One region of the Phenylobacterium sp. LjRoot225 genome, then DNA from elsewhere that is predicted to be linked to it. Evidence: predicted binding sites of a transcription regulator. Region 1 holds the regulator's gene; each other region holds the start of a gene.
What was found. The regulator LexA, encoded in region 1, represses DNA repair genes until DNA is damaged. The targets are predictions, from matches to a motif close to ATGTTCNCNANNTGTTCT.

Region 1 (4,062 bases):
TGGCGGCGGCGCCCGAGGACCTGCCGATCTTCGGCGTCTGCCTCGGCCACCAGGCCATGGGCCAGGCCTTCGGCGGCAAGGTGATCCGCGCGCGCCAGCTGATGCACGGCAAGACCAGCCCGATCCACCACACCGGCAAGGGCGTCTTCGCGGGGCTGAAGAACCCCTTCACCGCCACCCGCTACCACAGCCTGACCATCGAGAAAGAGACCGCGCCGGAGGTGCTGGAAATCACCGCCTGGACCGACGACGGCGAGATCATGGGCGTGCAGCACAAGACCCGGCCGATCCACGGCGTGCAGTTCCACCCGGAATCCATCGCCACGGAATGCGGCCACGAGCTCTTGGCCAACTTCCTCGACATCGCCGGCGTGAGGCGCCTCGCCGAGGTCTGAGCCCCGCGCCATGTCCGACGCCTTCAAACCGCTGCTGAACCGCCTCGCCGACGGCGCGACCCTCTCCGAAGAGGACGCCGGCGAGTTCTTCGCCGCCTGCCTGCGCGGCGAGCCGACCCCGGCCCAGGTCGCCGCCGCCGTGACGGCGATGCGGCTGCGCGGCGAGACCGTCGGCGAGATCACCGCCTCGGCGCGCGCCATGCGCCGGGCCGCGGTCATGCTCGACCACCCGTTCGAGACGATCGACGTCTGCGGCACCGGGGGCGACGGCCTGCACACCCTCAACGTCTCCACCGCCGTGGCCTTCGTCGCCGCCGGCGGGGGCCTGAAGGTCGCCAAGCACGGCAACCGGGCGCTGTCGTCGAAGTCCGGCGCGGCGGACGTGCTGGCCGCGCTCGGCGTCAACATCGCCGCCACGCCCGACCAGCAGGTGAAGGCGCTGGAGGAAGCCGGCATCTGCTTCATGTTCGCCCCGGCCCATCACGGAGCGATGCGCCACGTGACGCCGATCCGCGCCGAGCTGGGCTTCCGCACCATCTTCAACCTCTTGGGGCCGCTGACCAATCCGGCCGGCGCCAAGCGCCAGCTGCTCGGCGTCTACGACACCCGCTGGGTCGAGCCGCTCGCCCGCGTGCTGGGGGCTCTGGGCGCCGAGCGGGCCTGGACCGTCCACGGTCAGGGCATGGACGAGATCACCACCACGGGCGAGACCCAGGTCGCCGAATGGCGCGACGGCCAGGTGCGCCTGTTCCGCGTCACGCCGGAAGCCGTCGGCCTGCCGCGCGCGGCGCTCGCCGACCTGACCGGCGGACCGCCGGCGCACAACGCTACGGCTCTGAGCGCGCTGCTCGACGGCGCCAAGGGCGCCTATCGCGACATCGTCCTGCTCAACGCCGCCGCCGCCTTCCTGGTGGCCGACAAGGTCGAGACCCTGCGCGAGGGCGTCGAGCTGGCGGCCGCCGTGATCGACGACGGCCGCGCCGCCGGCGCGCTGGCGCGCCTGATCGCCGTCACCAAGGCTCCGGAGCCCGTATGAGCGACATCCTCGCCAAGATCGCCGCCTACAAGCTGGAGGAGGTCGCCGCCCGCAAGGCCGAGCGCGCGACCGCTCACGTGGAGGCCGCCGCCCGCAAGGCTAGCCCGCCGCGCGGCTTCCGCGCCGCGCTGGAGCGGGCCCATGGGCCTGGCCGCCTGGCGCTGATCGCCGAGATCAAGAAGGCCTCGCCGTCCAAGGGCCTGATCCGCGCCGACTTCGATCCGCCGAAGCTCGCCAAGGCCTATGAGGCAGGCGGCGCGGCCTGCCTGTCGGTGCTGACCGACGGCCCGAGCTTCCAGGGCGCGGATGAATACCTGACCGCCGCCCGCGACGCCGTCGCCCTGCCCTGCATCCGCAAGGACTTCCTGGTCGACCCGTGGCAGGTCGCGGAATCCCGCGCCTTGGGGGCGGACGCCATTTTGGTGATCCTGGCCATGGTCGACGACGCCGTCGCCGCCGCCCTGATGGCCGAGGCCCGGCGCTTCGAGATGGACGCCCTGGTCGAGGTGCACGACGAGGCCGAGATGGCCCGCGCCGGCGCCCTGGGCGCGGACCTGGTGGGCGTCAACAACCGCGACCTGCGCACCTTCGTCACCGACTTGGGCGTCACCGAACGGCTCGCGGCGCTCGCGCCGAAGGACGCCCTGCTGGTCACCGAAAGCGGGCTGTTCACCGCCGAAGACGCGGCCCGGCTGGAGCGCTGCGGCGCCCGCGCCATGCTGGTCGGCGAGAGCCTGATGCGCCAGGCCGACGTCACCGCCGCCACCCGCGCCCTGCTCGCTGGGGTGCAAGCGCCGGCGGCGTAGGCAGCGACGCCGAAACCTCGAATCAACAGCCCGCAGCAGAAGTCCTTCGCCAGCGGAAAGCTTCGCAATTTCAGCGCGGTCGCCAGTAACTTGACATTAACCCGGAACACCTAGAGAACATTTGAAGCGTTTGCGCTTTGTTCCTTGAAGCGCCAGGTCTTAAGGTGTCGCCGTCATGCTCACCCGCAAGCAGCACGAGTTGCTCATGTTCATCCATGAGCGGATCAAGGAGACCGGCGTCTCGCCCTCCTTCGACGAGATGAAGGAAGCGTTGGACCTGGCGTCGAAGTCGGGCATCCACCGGCTGATCACGGCGCTCGAGGAGCGCGGCTTCCTTCGCCGGCTGCCGCACCGGGCGCGGGCGCTCGAGGTGGTGAAGCTGCCGCAGCAGGCCACCGCCGCCGCGCCGCCCAAGGGCCGCGCCCCGTTCAAGCCGCAACTGGTGGAATCCCCCCCGGGCGCGCCGCTGGCGGCGAACGACAGCCGCGACCTGCCGGTGCTGGGCCGCATCGCCGCCGGCACGCCGATCGAGGCCATCCAGCAGGAGCGCGACCGCCTCCCGGTTCCGGAGACCCTGCTGGGCGCGGGCGAGCATTTCGTCCTCGAGGTGCAGGGCGACTCGATGATCAACGCCGGCATTCTCGACGGCGACTATGTGGTGATCCGGCGGACCGACGCGGCCAATTCCGGGGACATCGTCGTGGCCCTGGTGATGGGCGAGGAAGCCACCCTGAAGCGGCTTCGTCGCAAGGGCGCCTCGATCGCGCTGGAAGCCGCCAACCCGGCCTACGAGACCCGCATCTTCGGCCCCGACCAGGTGGCCGTGCAGGGCAAGCTCGTCGGCCTGATCCGCCGATATCACTGACCGGGGGCGAACCTTGAGCGTCGCGATGCGTTAGCGGCGGGCCGGACGGCTTAGGTCCGGCCGTACCAAGGGACATCTCGAATGCGGATCATCACCGTCGCGGCCATCGCCGCCATCGCCCTGACCGGCGCCGCCTGCAGCAAGAAGACCGAGGCCGTGAAGGCCGAGGACAGCGCCAGCACCGCCAGCCAGGAAGCCGCCGCCGCCAACGCTGCGGCCGACGCCAGCCAGGCGACCTCGATGCCGGAGGTGGCCAACGCCAGCGCCGAGGCGGCGACCGATCACGCCGACAAGGCTGCGGACGCCGCCAAGGAAGCCGCCGGCGCGGCCAACGACGCCGCCAAGGACGCCGCTCGCTACTAGCATCCATCCCGCGCTCAGCGCAGATCGAGTCCCCAGGTCCAGGGTCTGCGTCCGCGCGACGGCTGGGCCCAGACCACCCGCCAGCGGCCGTCGGGGGCGCGATAGAGCTCAGCTGAACCGCCGCGGCGGAAGTCCGCGCCGGTGAGGACGAGCGGCGCGGCGCAGCCCTCGGGACGGACGTCGTTGCGCAGCACCGCCACCTCGGCCGCTGAGCAGAGAGCGTTCAACCGGCCCGGGGGCAAGGGGCGTTTGAGGTTCCAGGTCGCCGCCAGCCGCACCGGCGCCGAAGGTCGCGGGGCGCAGCTCTGGCGGTCGCAATCGTAGGCCGCGTCCCGCGCCGGCTGGCTCGCGACGGGCGCCAGGCCGCGCCGCCGCGACCAGAGCTCGGCGCCGAACAGCTTCACGTCCGGGCGGAACAGCAGCGCCTCGCGCCCTGCCCGCACCGCCACCGCCGCCCCGTCAGCGCTGACCCAGGCGTCCGGCGCCGCGGGCTTGGGAACCAGGCTTACCGCCAGGGCGAGGGGCAGGCCGAGCCAGCGCAGCGGCCCGCGGCAGAGACAGATCCATAAGAGCCCCAGGAAGGTGGCCGGCAGGGTC
Region 2 (4,062 bases), 110 kb from region 1:
GCGAGCGCCCGGTCCGCGGGACGCGGGGCGTCTATCGCGTCACCCTTCGCCATGGCGTCAGCCGGATCCGCTCCGGCCGGCGCTTCGCCCTGGGCGTCATTTTTCACGACGCGCGTTGAGCCTCGGCCCGCAACTGACGCGAGCGAGCTTGAGCCCGCGCGCGCATCCGGCTCTAACAGCGGACGGGACTTGATTTCGCCCGTTTCAGGAGTCGGAACGCCGTATGACCGCAGCCGCCGCGGACCACACCGAAACTTCCCGCCTGGAGCTCACCATCCGGGGGGTGGTGATGGGGGTGCTGATCACCCTCGTCTTCACTGCGGCCAACGTCTACCTCGGGCTGAAGGTGGCCCTGACCTTCGCCACCTCGATCCCGGCGGCGGTGATCTCAATGGCGGTGCTGCGCGCCTTCACCCGCAACGCCACCATCGTCGAGAACAACATCGTCCAGACGGTGGCGTCGGCGGCCGGGGCCATGGCCTCGGTGGTCTTCGTCCTGCCGGGCCTGGTGATCATCGGCGCCTGGACCGGCTTTCCGTTCTGGACCACCTTCGGGGTCTGCGCCTCGGGCGGCGTTCTGGGGGTGATGTACACCATCCCCCTGCGCCGGGCGCTGGTCACCAATTCAAACCTCCCCTATCCCGAAGGCGTCGCCGCCGCCGAGGTGCTGATCGTCGGCTCCGGCGCATACGGCGACACCGTCGACGCCGAGGCCGACAGCCGGCTCGGCTTGCTGACGATCTCGGTGGGCGCGATCGCCGCCGCCGTCTATGCGGCCTTCTCGGCCATGCGGATCTTCACCGGAGAGGTGGGCGCCTATTTCCGCACCGCCAACGGCGGAGCGACGGGGCTGGGCGCGCAGATGTCGCTGGCCCTCTTCGGCGCCGGGCACCTGATGGGCCCGGCCGTCGGCGCGGCCATGCTCGTGGGCCTGGTGATCGCCTGGGGCGCGGCCGTCCCCGTCCTCACCGCCGCCGCGCCGGTTGCAGGCGACGCCGCCGACCTGGCCCTCAGCGTCTGGAGCCAGAAGGTCCGCTTCCTGGGCGCCGGCGCCATCGGCGTCTCGGCGATCTGGACCCTCGCCAAGCTGGCCGGTCCCCTGATCACCGGCGTCACGGGCGCGCTCGCCGCCCAGCGCCGTCGCGGCGAAGGCCATGCCGCCAGCCTGACGCGGGTCGAGCAGGACATCCCGATCGGGGTGATGCTGGTGATCTCGCTGATCTGCCTGGTCCCGGTGGCCGTGGTGCTGGCGACCTTCCTCTCCGGCGGTCCGCTCGGCGGGCTGGTCGTGCCGCTGACGATCGGGGCGGTGCTCTACATCGTGATCGCCGGCTTCGCCGTCGCCGCGGTCTGCGGCTACATGGCCGGCCTGATCGGCTCGTCCAACAGCCCGGTCTCCGGCATGGCCATCCTGTCGGTGCTGGGCGCGGCCCTGCTGATCGCCGCCATCGGCCTGCCGGTGCTGAAGGGCGGCGACACCCGGCCGCTGGTCGCCTTCGCCCTGCTGGTCACCAGTGTGCTGATCTCGGTCGCCATCGCCGCCAACGACAACCTCCAGGACCTGAAGACCGGCCAGCTGGTCGACGCCACCCCCTGGCGCCAGCAGGTGGCGCTGATCATCGGGGTGATCGCCGGCTCGGCGGCGATCCCGGTGATCCTCAACCTGCTGAACAAGGCCTACGGCTTCGCCGGCGCGCCCGGCCAGGCCATCTCCGACAGCCCGCTCGCCGCGCCCCAGGCCACCCTGATCAGCACCATCGCCTCCGGAGTCGTCGGCGGCGACCTGCAGTGGGGCCTGATCGGCGTCGGGGCCCTGATCGGCGCAGCCCTGGTGGTGGTCGACGAGCTGCTGCGCCGCGGAGGCCGCTACAGCCTGCCGCCGCTCGGCGCGGCGCTGGCCATCTACCTGCCCTCCAGCGTCACCGTCCCGGTGATCCTCGGCGCCTTCGCCGGCTGGGCCTTCAACCGCGCCGCCCAGCGTCGGCCCAATCCCGAAGCGACCAAGCGGCTCGGCGTCCTGCTGGTCTCCGGCTACATCGTCGGCGACAGCCTGCTGAACGTCGCCTACGCCGGCCTGATCGTCGCCACCGGCAAGGGCGCGCCGCTCGCGGTGGTTCCGGAGGACTTCGGTCCGGCCACGCCGCTGGCGCTGGCCGTCTACGCCGCCACGGCGCTGCTGCTCTACGGCTGGACGGCGCGACGCGCCCAAAGCTGAGACAACCTGGGGCCAGAAAGCCGGCGCCTGCTGCCAGCGTGGTGTCAGCAGCCCGCGGCGCCTGACCGCAGCCGCTTTGTTCCGGTTGCGTTCTGGTGATATCCAGGAGTCACGGACCTACATTAGCCCACGTCCGCCGGGACCCCCGGCGGGCCGACCGAGTTTCCGGAACAAGATGGCCGAGCAGCTGAACCAGATCCGCGTGCGTGGCGCGCGAGAGCACAACCTCAAGAACGTCAGCGTGGACATTCCACGCGGCGAGCTGGTGGTGCTGACCGGGCTTTCAGGCTCGGGCAAGAGCTCGCTCGCCTTCGACACCATCTACGCCGAGGGCCAGCGCCGCTACGTCGAGAGCCTCTCGGCCTATGCCCGCCAGTTCCTGGAGCTGATGAGCAAGCCCGACGTCGACCTGATCGAGGGCCTGTCGCCGGCCATCTCCATCGAGCAGAAGACCACCAGCCGCAACCCGCGCTCCACCGTCGGCACGGTGACCGAGATCCACGACTACATGCGCCTGCTGTGGGCGCGGGTGGGCGTGCCCTACTCGCCGGCCACCGGCCTGCCGATCGAGAGCCAGACCGTCAGCCAGATGGTCGACAAGCTGTCCGCCATCGACGAGGGCACCCGCCTCTACCTGCTGGCCCCCGTGGTCCGCGGCCGCAAGGGCGAGTACCGCAAGGAAATGGCCGAGTGGCAGAAGGCCGGCTTCCAGCGGCTGAAGATCGACGGCGAATTCTATCCGATCGAGGACGCGCCCACCCTCGACAAGAAGTTCAAGCACGACATCGACGTGGTGGTGGATCGGCTGGTCGCCAAGCCGGGCCAGGAACAGCGCTATGCCGACAGCCTGGAGACCGCGCTTCGGCTGGCCGATGGCATCGCCGTCGCCGAATGGGCCGATATACGCACCGACAAAGAGGAAGAGCCCCGCCGGCTGATTTTCTCCGAGAAGTTCGCCTGCCCGGTCTCCGGCTTCACCATCAGCGAGATCGAGCCCAGGCTGTTCTCGTTCAACAATCCCTACGGCGCCTGCCCGGTGTGCGACGGCCTGGGGGCCAAGCTGGCCTTCGACGCCGACCTGGTCGTGCCGGACAAGGACAAGACCCTCCACAAGGGCGCGGTGGCCCCCTGGGCGCGCGGCCCCTCGCCGCTCTACACCCAGACCCTGCAGGCGCTCGCCCGCCACTACGACTTCTCGATGGACGAGCCCTGGTGGAAGCTTTCCGACGCCGCCCGCCAGGTGGTGCTGCAGGGCTCCGGCAAGGAGAAGATCCGCTTCGTCTATGACGACAACGCCCGCAAGTACGAGGTCAACAAGACCTTCGAGGGCGTGCTGCCGAACCTCGAGCGGCGTTGGCGGGAAACAGATAGCGCCTGGGTCCGGGAAGAGCTCGGCCGCTACCAGTCCGAGACGCCGTGCGAAGCCTGCTCCGGCTACCGGCTCAAGCCCGAGGCCCTGGCGGTCAAGATCGACGGCAAGCATATCGGCGAGGTCTCGACGCTGGCCATTAAGCACGCCCGCGAGTGGTTCGAGGGCCTGCACGACCAGCTCTCCGACAAGCAGATGGAGATCGCCCGGCGGATCCTGAAGGAGATCAACGACCGGCTGCGCTTCCTGGTGAACGTCGGCCTGGACTACCTCAACCTCAGCCGCGGCTCCGGCACTCTTTCCGGCGGCGAGAGCCAGCGGATCCGGCTGGCCAGCCAGATCGGCTCCGGCCTGACCGGCGTGCTCTATGTGCTCGACGAGCCCTCCATCGGCCTGCATCAGCGCGACAACAGCCGGCTGCTCGACAGCCTGCGGGGCCTTCGCGACCTCGGCAATTCGGTGCTGGTGGTGGAGCACG
Region 3 (4,062 bases), on a different contig from region 1:
GCGCCGGGCGCTGGTCGAGGCCCACAAGGAGCTGACGATCGCGCAGGGACAGGTCGGCCTGGGCGCGATCGTCATGACCGACACCGGCACCGGCAAGCCGCCAATCACCGTCACGGGCGCTGTCCGAATGCGCGGCCGTTCGTTGCGCGCCGTTGCGGCGGCCTGATCCACTAGCCGAGCTGATGTTCTAGTCTAAGTTGGGCCCCTCGCAGGCACGAGGGGTCCAACGCTCTTGACAATCGCCTTACCGCCTTGGCTCGGCGCGCTGGTCGCCTTCCTCGTTTGCGGTGCAGCGCTTTGGAAGGGCGACCTCGAAGAACGCCTCGCCGCAGCCGGCTTCCTGACCAGCCTCGCGGTGACAGTCTTGTTGCGCGACAACTCCTGGCCCCACATTCAGCGCGCGATCTTCATCGCGGACACCCTGTTGTTCGCCCTGCTGCTGGTCATCGCGCTGCGGACGCCCAAGTTCTGGCCGATGGCCGCTGCGGGGTTCCAGTTGCTCGCCATCATGACCCACCTGGCCAAGGTGATGGACGCCGGGCTGCAGCAATGGGCCTATATGACCGCCGGGGTCATCTGGACCTACCTGCAGCTCGGCGCCGTGGCGGTGGGCACCTGGAACGCCCAGCGCGCCCGAGCCTACTCCGCCCGAACCGAAGACCCTGCGCGACCGGTCGATACCCGCCGATAGATCAGCGCCTCGGCGACGTGCACGCGGCGGACCGTTTCGGCGTCCTCCAGGTCGGCGATGGTCCGCGCGAGCCGCAGCGTCCGAGTCCAGCCTCGCGCCGTCAGACCGCCGGCCTCGGCCGCCTGGGTGAGCAGGGCGCGCGCCGGCGCGTCCAGCGCGGCGATCGTCTCCAGCCAGTCGCCGTTCGCCTGGGCGTTCAGCGGGCAGGCGCCGTCGCGGGCGGCTTCGGCGCGCGCGGCCTGACGCTCGCGGGCGCGCGTCACGCGCGCGGCCGCCTGCGCCGTACCCTCGGCGGGCGGGGGCAGGGCGAGGTCGGCGGCGGTCACCGGCGGGACCTCCACCTGCAGGTCGATCCGATCCATCAGCGGCCCTGAGATGCGCCCCTGGTAGTCGCTCTGGCACCGCGGCGCGCGCCCGCAGGCGCCGCGTCCGGCGCCGCCCAGGCCGCAGCGGCAGGGGTTCATCGCCGCGACCAGCTGGACGCGGGCGGGATAGCGGACATGGGCGTTGGCGCGGGCCACCACGACCTCGCCGGTCTCCAGCGGCTGGCGCAGCGAATCCAGCGCCTGGGTTCCGAATTCCGGCAGTTCGTCGAGAAACAGGACGCCGTTGTGCGCCAGGCTGACCTCGCCGGGCTTGGCCTTCATGCCGCCGCCGGTCAGCGCGGCCATGCTCGCCGAGTGGTGCGGGCAGCGGAACGGGCGGGCGCGGCGCAGCTCGCCCTTGGCGATCAGCCCGGCCATGGAGTGCACCATGGAGGTTTCCAGCAGCTCCCCCGGCGTCAGCGGCGGCAGCAGGCCGGGCAGGCGCTGGGCCATCATCGACTTGCCCGACCCGGGCGGGCCGACGAACAGGAGGTTGTGGCCGCCGGCGGCGGCGATCTCCAGCGCCCGTTTGGCGTTCTCCTGGCCCTTGACGTCGCGCAGATCCGGGACGCGCTCGCCGTCCAGGATCTCCCCGGGCTTCGGCGGCGATAGCACCTGCACGCCGCGGAAATGGTTCACCAGCGCGATCAGCGAGGGGGCGGCGATGATCCGGGTCTCGCCGGCCCAGGCTGCTTCCGGGCCGCAGGCCTGGGGGCAGATCAGGCCCAGCCCCATGCCGCCGACGGCGACCGCCGCGGGCAGGGCGCCCGCCACCGGCATGATCCGTCCGTCGAGGGACAGTTCGCCCAGCGCCGCCCAGCCGTCGAGCGCGTCCGGCGGGATTATCCCCATGCCCGCCATGATCGCCAAGGCGATCGGCAGGTCGTAGTGGCTGCCGACTTTCGGAAGGTCCGCCGGCGCCAGGTTGGCGATGATCCGCTTGCCGGGCCAGGCGAGGCCGAGGCCGGTGAAGGCGGCGCGCACCCGCTCGCGGCTTTCCGCCACCGCCTTGTCGCCCAGGCCGACCAGGATGAAGTGGGCCTCACCGCGGGTGAACTGCACTTCCACGTCGATGCGCACCGCATCAACCCCCTGGAAGGCCACCGTCACCACGCGCGCCGCCATGGCGTTTCCCCGTTCTGGCGTCAGATTTTATCCACACCCGTGGACGGTCGCCCCCAGGCCCGGAACGAAATTAGAACAGAACGGGAAAGTTGCAAGCACAAGCTTAAGCAGCGGCTCAGCGCTAGGCGCGGATCGCTTCAATCTTTTCCCACAGGATGGCGGCGGCGTCGATGCCGGTGAAGCGCTTGAGCGCCACGGCCCCGGTGGGGGAGGTGACGTTGATCTCGGTGAGATAGTCGCCGATCACGTCGATACCGACGAACAACAGGCCGCGCCGCTTCAGCTCGGGCCCGATGGCCGCGCAGATCTCCAGGTCGCGGGCCGACAGCTCCACGGGCTCCGGCTTGCCGCCGACGGCCATGTTGGAGCGGATCTGGCCCTTCTCCGGCACGCGGTTGATCGCGCCGACCGCCTCGCCGTCGACCAGCAGGATGCGCTTGTCGCCCTTGGTCACGGCCGGCAGGAATTTCTGCAGGATCACTGGCTCGCGGCCGATCTCGGCGTGCAGCTCCAGGAGGGCGTCGAGGTTGGGGTCGTCGGACAGGTGGCGGGTGACGCCCGAGCCGCCGCGGCCGTTCAGCGGCTTCAGCACCACGTCGCCGTGGCGCTTGCGGAAGTCGGCGATCGCCTGTCGGTCGTTGGTGATCAGGGTCGGCGGCTGCAGGCTGGGGAACTTGGTGACGAACAGCTTCTCGGGGGCGTTGCGCACTTCGATGGGGTTGTTCACTACCAGGGTCTTCGGGTGCACGGCCTCCAGGACGAAGGTCGTGTCGATGTAGTGCATGTCGAAGGGCGGATCCTGGCGCAGCAGGATGACGTCGAATTCCGTCAGCTCGGTGCGGCGGAAGTCGCCCAGCGTCGCATGGCCGTCCTTCACCCGCTGCACCGCGACGTCGCGGCCCCGGGCGAAGGCGCGGCCGTCTTCCAGCGCCAGGGTGTCGGTGGTGTAGACGAACAGGCTGTGACCGCGGGCCTGGGCCTGCTCCATCATCAGAAAGGTCGTGTCGGCCTCGATGTTGATCCCCTCGATGGGATCCATCTGCACGGCGACCTTCAGAGACATGGCGAACTCCCGACTGCCCAAGCTTGCCACATAGGGCCGCCGGAGCGTGGGCGCCAGCTAGTTGAGCCGCAGGCGAACGCGTTCGCGCTGGGCGCGGGCGGCGAGGGCCGCGCCGCCATCGAGGGTGGTGGCGCGCGCCAGGGCCTCGAGCGCGCCAGCCAGGGCGCCCTGGCCCTCGCGGGCGGCGGCGACGTCGAGCCAGGGGCGGTGGTCGTTGGGATCGAGCAGGGCGCGGCGCATCGCAGCGTGCTCGGCCCGGGCGAAGTCGCGTATCGCCGAGGCCCGGGCATAGATGGTGTTCTGCAGGCGGATCAGGACGGCGCGGTCGCTGACCGGCGCCATCAGCCGGTCCAACCGGTCGGCGACATTGGGAGTCAGGCCGGCATGCAGCGCCCGGCGGGTGAGCTCCGACGGCAGCACCACCCGGCCTTCGCTGAAGGGGTCGAGCGCCAGGGGGCCTTCCTCGGTCTCGATGCGCAGCAGGAAGTGGCCGGGGAAGTCGACGCCCTGCAGCGTCAGGCTGCAGCGGCGGGCCACGTGCAGGTAGTAGACCCCCAGGCTCACGGCCAGCCCCTTGCGGCGAACGCTCACGGAGATGATGTCGGCGTTTTCCGGGTCGTCATAGGTGAAGAGGTCGCCGGCGAGACTGAGGTCGCCGGCCATGGTCTCGGCGAGGGCTTCCTCGGCGCTTTCGCGCTTGAGGCGCTGGGTCAGTCGCTCGACGCCAACGGCGCCGAGGTCGCGCGCCGTCTGCGGGTCGCGCGTAGGGTCCTCATGGACGGCGCAGGCGATCGCCGCCTCGAGCAGGGGAAATTCCC

Region 2: uvrA (excinuclease ABC subunit UvrA) is a predicted target of LexA. The motif match lies at 2,292-2,309, and genes of this name have one in related genera.
Region 3: ACSQ2B_RS16230 (YifB family Mg chelatase-like AAA ATPase) is a predicted target of LexA. The motif match lies at 2,243-2,260, and genes of this name have one in related genera.

The regions. Positions count from the first base shown of each region.
Region 1 is NZ_CAXUPL020000001.1:1,004,355-1,008,416, forward strand. It holds gene ACSQ2B_RS04895 (anthranilate synthase component II) at 1-395, shown strand, start outside; gene trpD (anthranilate phosphoribosyltransferase) at 406-1,431, shown strand; gene trpC (indole-3-glycerol phosphate synthase TrpC) at 1,428-2,237, shown strand; gene lexA (transcriptional repressor LexA) at 2,413-3,102, shown strand; gene ACSQ2B_RS04915 (hypothetical protein) at 3,184-3,465, shown strand; gene ACSQ2B_RS04920 (ComEC/Rec2 family competence protein) at 3,480-4,062, opposite strand, start outside.
Region 2 is NZ_CAXUPL020000001.1:1,109,986-1,114,047, forward strand. It holds gene ACSQ2B_RS05420 (2OG-Fe(II) oxygenase) at 1-119, shown strand, start outside; gene ACSQ2B_RS05425 (OPT family oligopeptide transporter) at 224-2,215, shown strand; gene uvrA (excinuclease ABC subunit UvrA) at 2,391-4,062, shown strand, end outside.
Region 3 is NZ_CAXUPL020000003.1:233,055-237,116, reverse strand. It holds gene ACSQ2B_RS16240 (hypothetical protein) at 1-166, shown strand, start outside; gene ACSQ2B_RS16235 (hypothetical protein) at 233-691, shown strand; gene ACSQ2B_RS16230 (YifB family Mg chelatase-like AAA ATPase) at 640-2,181, opposite strand; gene gshB (glutathione synthase) at 2,303-3,244, opposite strand; gene ACSQ2B_RS16220 (SirB1 family protein) at 3,302-4,062, opposite strand, start outside.